DNA from 2 places in the Bradyrhizobium sp. F1.4.3 genome. Region 2 is predicted to be linked to the other one. Evidence: predicted binding sites of a transcription regulator. Region 2 holds the regulator's gene; the other holds the start of a gene.
What was found. Region 2 encodes PhoB, which activates phosphate uptake and scavenging genes when phosphate is short. Its sites were predicted from a motif close to TGTCATNNANCTGTCAT; they were not measured.
Positions count from the first base shown of each region.

Region 1: a site for PhoB is predicted at 2,151-2,167, ahead of ABIB73_RS04075 (acetoacetate decarboxylase). Genes of this name have one in related genera too.

Region 1 covers NZ_JBEPRN010000001.1:819,514-823,192, reverse strand. Annotated here, with positions in the region: gene ABIB73_RS04085 (hypothetical protein) at 193-738, shown strand; gene ABIB73_RS04080 (patatin-like phospholipase family protein) at 936-2,111, opposite strand; gene ABIB73_RS04075 (acetoacetate decarboxylase) at 2,338-3,120, shown strand; gene ABIB73_RS04070 (transporter) at 3,229-3,679, shown strand, end outside.
Region 2 covers NZ_JBEPRN010000008.1:93,606-97,284, reverse strand. Annotated here, with positions in the region: gene ABIB73_RS21555 (GcrA family cell cycle regulator) at 75-584, shown strand; gene phoB (phosphate regulon transcriptional regulator PhoB) at 840-1,547, opposite strand; gene phoU (phosphate signaling complex protein PhoU) at 1,570-2,286, opposite strand; gene pstB (phosphate ABC transporter ATP-binding protein PstB) at 2,298-3,119, opposite strand; gene pstA (phosphate ABC transporter permease PstA) at 3,116-3,679, opposite strand, start outside.

The sequences.
Region 1 (3,679 bases), on a different contig from region 2:
GTCAGAAGCGCGGCGGGCGGACGTTCGTACTCTGCGAGTGAATCATTTCGATCGCAACGTGCGGCATATGCGGGTTGAAGCGAGCGGCCTGCAAGCGCAGCCATTTTTCGCCGTGCTTTAGGCCCATTTCGGCCAAACTGATATTGGTTGCTCATTGCCCGGGGTGGGACCTTCAAATTTGGAGTCCTGCAAATGTTCAAGCCAGTTCTTTCTGCGTGTCTGTTTTTTATCGTTAGCTCTATCGCTTCTGAAGCACGACCTTACCGCCTTCAACAAGCTGCCGGATGCAATGTGACCATGCCCTGCGACTTCTCGTATTCGCAAACGCGCCGCGAGCGAGTTTCCAGGAACTCACTACAAGCGTACCGTTCGACGCAACTCACGGTGACAGATGCTGGTAGCGCCGCCACGGTGGCGAACGTGTCGGGCGGTCGCATCGTCGGCGCTCGACCGGCCGGTTGCCCATCGTCTTTCTGCGGCTGCGGCGCGGCGCTCCGCGTGTTTGGTCGTATCGTGCCGGAATTGAATCTCGCGGCCAACTGGCTACGCTTTCCGCGAACATCGCCGGCGCCGGGAATGGTTGCGGCACGACGCGGGCACGTCTTCGTCCTGGAGCAGCATCTCGGAGGAGACACCTGGATGGCGTATGATGCCAACTCAGGCGGACATGCGACAAGAATGCATGCGCGTTCATTGCGAGGTTATACGGTCGTCAACCCGCGCGGCGCGACGATTTAAGCAAGATTTCCGGCATCAATGTCGGGCAGGGCATCGGCGTCTTGGGTATTGCACTGAGATAGCATGCTGCTCCTGTTTTGCCCGACGAGTCAAACCGCCTTGCGTACGCGCTAAGTCATTGATCCACCAGCCGCCGGCTACTGTGCATGGGGTTGTTTTCGCGTTTTTTGTTTTAGCCGTCCCGCGGAGGGCGCGCCTTACGCGCTCTCCGTCTCCCGGTGTACATCGTGCACCACCAGCCCCATGCCTTCGTCGGGCATCTTGATCCAGTCGCGGCGCTTCAGTGTGCGCTTGGTGTCCTCGTAGCCGCTTGTCCAGTGCTCGCGCATCGAGGTGCCCGAGAACTCGTGGTCCTTGGCGTCGCCCTCATAGGCCTTCTGCTGGTAGATCAAATGCAGGATCGCGATCTCCGGCATGTTGCGCAGGCTCATCTTGAGGCTACGATCCTCGTCGGACAGGTGCTCGTCGGGGACCTTCGCCAAGGCCTTGTAGAGCTGGACCTTGAGATTGTGGGTCCGGCGATAGACGTCGGTGTTGTGGCGGGTGCGCGAGGAATACATGATGTCCTTGTGGCGGGCCATCACGTCCTGGATCGAGCGCGGCAGCACGCCACGGGCGCTGAACAGGTCGACCTGGAACACCAGCGAATTGAGCGCGTCCTCCTGGTCGAGCAAATGCTGGAGGGGCGTGTTGGAGACGATGCCGCCGTCCCAGAAATGATCGGTGCCGATCCGCACCATCGGCAGCGCCGGCGGCAGCGCGCCGGAGGCCATGATGTGCTCCGGCTCGATCTCGTCATGGGCGTTGTCGAAATAGATGAAGTTGCCTGAGAGCACGTTGACCGCGCCGACCGCGAAGCGGACCTTCTTCTCGTTGATGAGATCGAAATCAACGAGCTCCAGCAGGCTCTCCTTGAGCGGCGCGGTGTCGTAATAGCTGGTCGCGGTCCTGGCGCCGACCGGGCTGAACCAGGGATTGACCTGATGCGGGCTGAAGAAGCCCGGCTGGCCCATCGCGGACGTCATCCAGGAGCTATAGAGGTTGCGCCATTGCCGGAAGACGTCGCCGTCGGGCGTGTAGTTCCAGATCTTGCGGTTGGTGATGCGCTCCCAGAAGATGCGAAGCTGGTCGAGCCGCTTCCCCGGCTTGTTGCCGGCGATGATGGCGGAGTTGATCGCGCCGATCGAGACGCCGCAGACCCAGTCGGGCTCGATGCCGGCCTCGTGCAGCGCCTGATAGACGCCGGCCTGGTAGGCGCCGAGCGCGCCGCCGCCTTGCAGCACCAGCGCGACGCGATCGCAACGCTCGGGGCGCCAGCCCCGCGCGAGAGGCTGACGCGTCTGGTGGGTCGGTTGCGACGTGCGGGCGTCCATGGTGATGCCTCCTGCTTTTCCAAACGATTGCGTCCCGCAGTGACGGTGTGATGACAAAGCGGGCATCGATGCATCGTCGGCATGCACGTCAACTGCAGCGGGAATGGCAATGGGTCGTGCGGCTGACGGAAATCCTTCACATCGCGGTCAATGACGGCGGCTAGCAATTTGGATAAGCTTCAGTGCCGCCGGGCAGGCATCACAGACATCACACAGGAGACCAGCGATGCGCAGGGAAGATTTGCTGAGACTTCCGTCCATGCCGGCGGCGGGGCCGAGCTATCCGGCCGGCCCCTATCGCTTCGTCAACCGCGAATTCCTCGTCATCACCTACGAGACCGATCCGGACCTGATCCGCGCCGGCCTGCCTGAACCACTGGAGCCGATCGACCAGCCGATCGTGCACTACGAGTGGATCAAGATGCCGGACTCCTCCGGCTTCGGCAGCTACACCGAGTCCGGTCTGGTGATCCCGGCGCGCCTGCACGGCGAGGAGGTCAACTTCGTCTCGCAGATGTATCTCGACGACGATCCGCCGATTGCGGCGGGCCGCGAGATCTGGGGCTTTCCCAAGAAATACGCCCATCCCAAGCTCGAGATCGTCAAGGATACGCTGACCGGCTCGCTGGAATATGCCGGCCAGCTCGTCGCCATGGGCACGATGGGCTACAAGCACGAGAGCATGGCCGGCAACGGCGATCTCACCCGCGCTACGCTGTCGAAGACGCAAGTGAATCTGAAAATGATCCCGGGCGTCGACGGCCGTCTCGAGGTCTGCCAGCTCGTCGCGATCAACCTCATCGACATCGTGCCGAAGGGCTCATGGATGGGACCCGGCCGTCTGCATCTGGTGCCGCATGTGAATGCGCCGGTCGCGGATTTCCCGGTCCGCCGGTGCATCGGCGCGCATCACTACATCGCCGATTTGACGCTGCCGTTCGGCCGCGTCGTGCACGACTATGTCAAGGAGGCCGATGCGGCGGCCGCGACAGGGCTGGCCGCAGAGTAGGGCGCCCCATCATCAAACTGTAACACTGGCGTAATTGACTACCCCGAGAGATCCGGAGCAGGCTGCCGACAGCCCCCGGAATCGGGCTGCATCGACGTGGGGGTGAGCATGGCCGAGCCGGCAAAGCGTGTCAGCGCGATATCGGATGCTATGCCAGCCACTCCCGGCCTGGTCTGGGCGTTCCGGCTGCACAGTGACGGCAGCGCCGAGGCGCTGCCAATCGACCGGCCGATCGAGTTCAGTCATGACGGCCGGCTCTGGCTGCACTTCAACCTGACCGATGCGCGCGTCCGTCCCTGGATCGCGGAATCCAGCCTGCCGCCGCTCGCGCGCGAGCTGCTGCTCTCGAACGATACGTTCCAGCAGCTTCACGTCATCGACCACTGCGTCTACGGCGTATTCTCCGATCTCGTGCGCGACATCGACAGTGCGACGGAAGAGACTGCGTTCCTGCGCTTCGCCATGACCGAGCATCTCCTGATCAGCGGCCGCCACCAGGCGCTGTGCTCGGCCGATGCCACGCGCCGTGTGCTTGAAGGCGGTTACCGCGTCGACAACG
Region 2 (3,679 bases):
CACGGGTTTTTCGAGGCTTAGGCATTCGTTGTGCAGCCCCAGAATGGCAGGCGCGCGACGAAGGAAAGGGTGCAATGACGGTTTTGACCTGGTCCGACGATCGCGTCGAACAGCTGAAAAAGCTCTGGGAGGCCGGACTTTCGGCCAGCCAGATCGCAGCCGAGCTCGGCAATGTGACCCGCAACGCCGTGATCGGCAAGGTGCACAGGCTCGGGTTGTCCGGCCGCGCCAAGAGCCCGTCTTCGGCGGCGCCGAGGCCGCGCAAGGCGCGTCCCGCGCAGCACATGATGCGGGTGACCCGGCCGATCGCGCGCGGCAACACCGCGCTGGCGCAGGCCTTCGAGGTCGAGGTGGAGCCTGATCCGGTCACCTACGACAACGTGGTGCCGATGAGCCAGCGGCTGTCGCTGCTCGAATTGAACGAGGCGACCTGCCACTGGCCGGTCGGCGATCCTTCGAGCCCGGATTTCTTCTTCTGCGGCGGCAAGGCGCTCTCCGGCCTGCCCTATTGCGCCCAGCATTCGCGCGTCGCGTACCAGCCGGCGGCGGATCGCCGACGGGCGGCACCGAAGCCCGCGCGGTGAGTCAGTTCTGAAATCAAGATGGAGCCGTCACACGATGACGGCCCAGCAAACTCGATGTCGTCCCGGACAAGCGCGCCCTAAGCGCGCGCAGATCCGGGACCCATAGCCACTGCAAGATGTGGCTACGGAGACTCGGGGTTACCTTCTTCGCGCAACAACTACGCCCTGTGGTTATGGGTCCCGGATCTGCGCTTACGCTTGTCCGGGACGACACTGAGAACGTGGCTGCAATCCGCTAACACAACGCCCCCAGCCTTACGCCTGCTCCGCCTTCGCAAAGCGATCATCTAGCGCATAGCCCGCGCCGCGCACGGTGCGGATCGGGTCCTGCTCGCGGCCGAGATTGAGCAGCTTGCGCAGGCGGCCGATATGCACGTCGACGGTGCGCTCGTCGATGTAGATGTCACGACCCCAGACACTGTCGAGCAACTGCTCGCGCGAGAACACGCGGCCGGGATGCTCCAGGAAGAACTCGAGCAGGCGATATTCGGTCGGGCCGAGATCGATCGGCCGGCCCGAGCGCGCCACGCGGCGTTTTTCCCGGTCGAGCTCGATGTCGCCAAAAGCCAGTACGGTGGCGAGCCGCTCGGGGCTTGCGCGCCTGAGCAGTCCCTTCACGCGTGCCAGGAGCTCCGGCACCGAGAACGGCTTGACGATGTAGTCGTCGGCCCCGGTCGCAAGTCCGCGCACCCGCTCGCTCTCCTCGCCGCGCGCGGTGAGCATGATGATCGGGAGCTGCTTGGTGTCGGACCGGGCACGCAAGCGCCGGCACAACTCGATCCCGGAGAGGCCCGGCAGCATCCAGTCGAGCACGATCAGGTCGGGGATGTGCTCCTTGAGGCGGGTGTCGGCGTCGTCGCCGCGCATCACCGTCTCGACGTCATAGCCGTCGCCTTCCAGGTTGTAGCGAAGCAGCTCGGTGAGAGCTTCCTCATCCTCAACCACCATAATGCGTGCGCCCATCGGGTCGTCGCTCCTTAAGTGTTCAAGTATTCGGAACCGTCGTGGCGAAGGTCGTCATATCACCCTTCGGGCGTTTGTCGGTCATCGCCTGACCTTCGATCATGTAGAACACGGTCTCGGCGATATTGGTGGCGTGGTCACCGATCCGCTCGATGTTCTTGGCGCAGAACATCAGGTGGATACAGAACGAGATGTTGCGCGGATCCTCCATCATGTAGGTAAGGAGCTCGCGGAACAGCGAGGTGCAGATGGCGTCGACTTCCTCGTCGCCCTTCCACACCGCCATCGCCGCCGGCAGGTCGTGCGCGGCATAGGCGTCCAGCACCGATTTGACCTGCTGCTGCACGAGGTCGGTCATGTGCTCGAGGCCGCGGAACAGCTTGAGCGGATGAAAATCGGTCTCCAGCGCCGCGACGCGCTTGCCCATGTTCTTGGCGAGGTCGCCAATGCGCTCGAGATCGGTCGCGACGCGCATCGCACCGACGATCTCGCGCAGGTCGATCGCCATCGGCTGGCGGCGCGCGATGGTGAGCACGGCGCGCTCCTCGATCTTCTTCTGAAGCGCGTCGATCTCGACGTCGGTTGCGACCACGCGCTGGCCGAGCGGGACGTCGCGGCGGATCAGCGCATCGACGGAATCGACGATCATGCGCTCGGCGAGGCCGCCCATCTCGGCGACCAGCCGAGTGAGTTCCTGGAGGTCGGTGTCGAAGGCCTTTGCGGTATGTTCGGAACCCATGTCCTGTCTCCTCAGCCGAAGCGGCCGGTGATGTAGTCCTGCGTGCGCCGATCGGTCGGCGAGGTAAAGATCTTGCTGGTGTCGTCGAACTCGATCAGCTCGCCGAGATACATGAAGGCGGTCTTGTCGGAGACGCGTGCCGCCTGCTGCATGTTGTGGGTGACGATCGCGATCGTGTAGTTCTCGGACAATTCCTGAATCAGCTCCTCGACCTTGGCGGTCGAGATCGGATCGAGCGCCGAGCAGGGCTCGTCGAACAGAATCACCTCGGGCCGCACCGCGACCGTGCGGGCGATGCAGAGGCGCTGCTGCTGGCCGCCGGAGAGCGACAGCCCGGAGGCGTTGAGCTTGTCCTTGACCTCGTTCCAGAGCGCGCCGCCCCGCAGCGCCTTCTCGACACGGCCGTCCATCTCCGACTTCGAGATCTTCTCATAGAGGCGGATGCCGAAGGCGATGTTCTCGTAGATCGTCATCGGGAACGGCGTCGGCTTCTGGAACACCATGCCGACCCGCGCGCGCAGCAGATTGAGGTCGAGCTTGGTGTCGAGGATGTTGGTCTGGTCGAGCATGAGCTGACCGGTGGCACGCTGGCCCGGATAGAGATCGTACATCCGGTTGAAGATGCGCAGCAGGGTCGACTTGCCGCAGCCCGACGGGCCGATGAACGCCGTGACGCGGTTGGTGCCGAGCGCCAGGTTGATGTTCTTCAGCGCATGGTGCTCGCCGTAATAGAAATTGAGATTGCGCACCGTCACCTTGGCCGGCGCCTCGGGCAGCGTTGGCGTCTGGGGAAGCCCGCCGGCCGCGCTCATTGATACGGAAAGATCACTCATTTTGCGGTCCTCTCGGCGCCAAGGATGCGCGCGCCAATGTTAAGGGCAAGCACGGTCAGGGTGATGAGCAGCGCCCCGCTCCAGGCCAGCTGCTTCCAGTAAGCGTAGGGGCTCTGCACGAAGTTGTTGATGGTGACCGGCAGGTTCGCCATCGTCTTGTTCAGGCTGAGGCTGAAGAACTGGTTCGACAGCGCGGTGAAGAGCAGCGGCGCGGTTTCACCGGCGACGCGGGCGGTTGCGAGCAGCACGCCGGTGATGAGGCCGGAGCGCGCAGCGCGATAGGCGATGCGCTTGATCACCAGCGAGCGCGGCAGGCCGAGCGCGGAGGCCGCCTCGCGCAGCGCGTTCGGCACCAGGAGCAGCATGTCCTCGGTCGTGCGCAGCACCACCGGGATCACGATGACGGCGAGCGCCAGTGCGCCCGCGATTGCCGAGAAGCCGCGCATCGGCACCACCACGGCGCCATAGATAAACAGGCCGATGATGATCGAGGGCGCCGACAAGAGGATGTCGTTGATGAAGCGGATCACCGAGGTCAGCTTGTCGTTGCGGCCGTACTC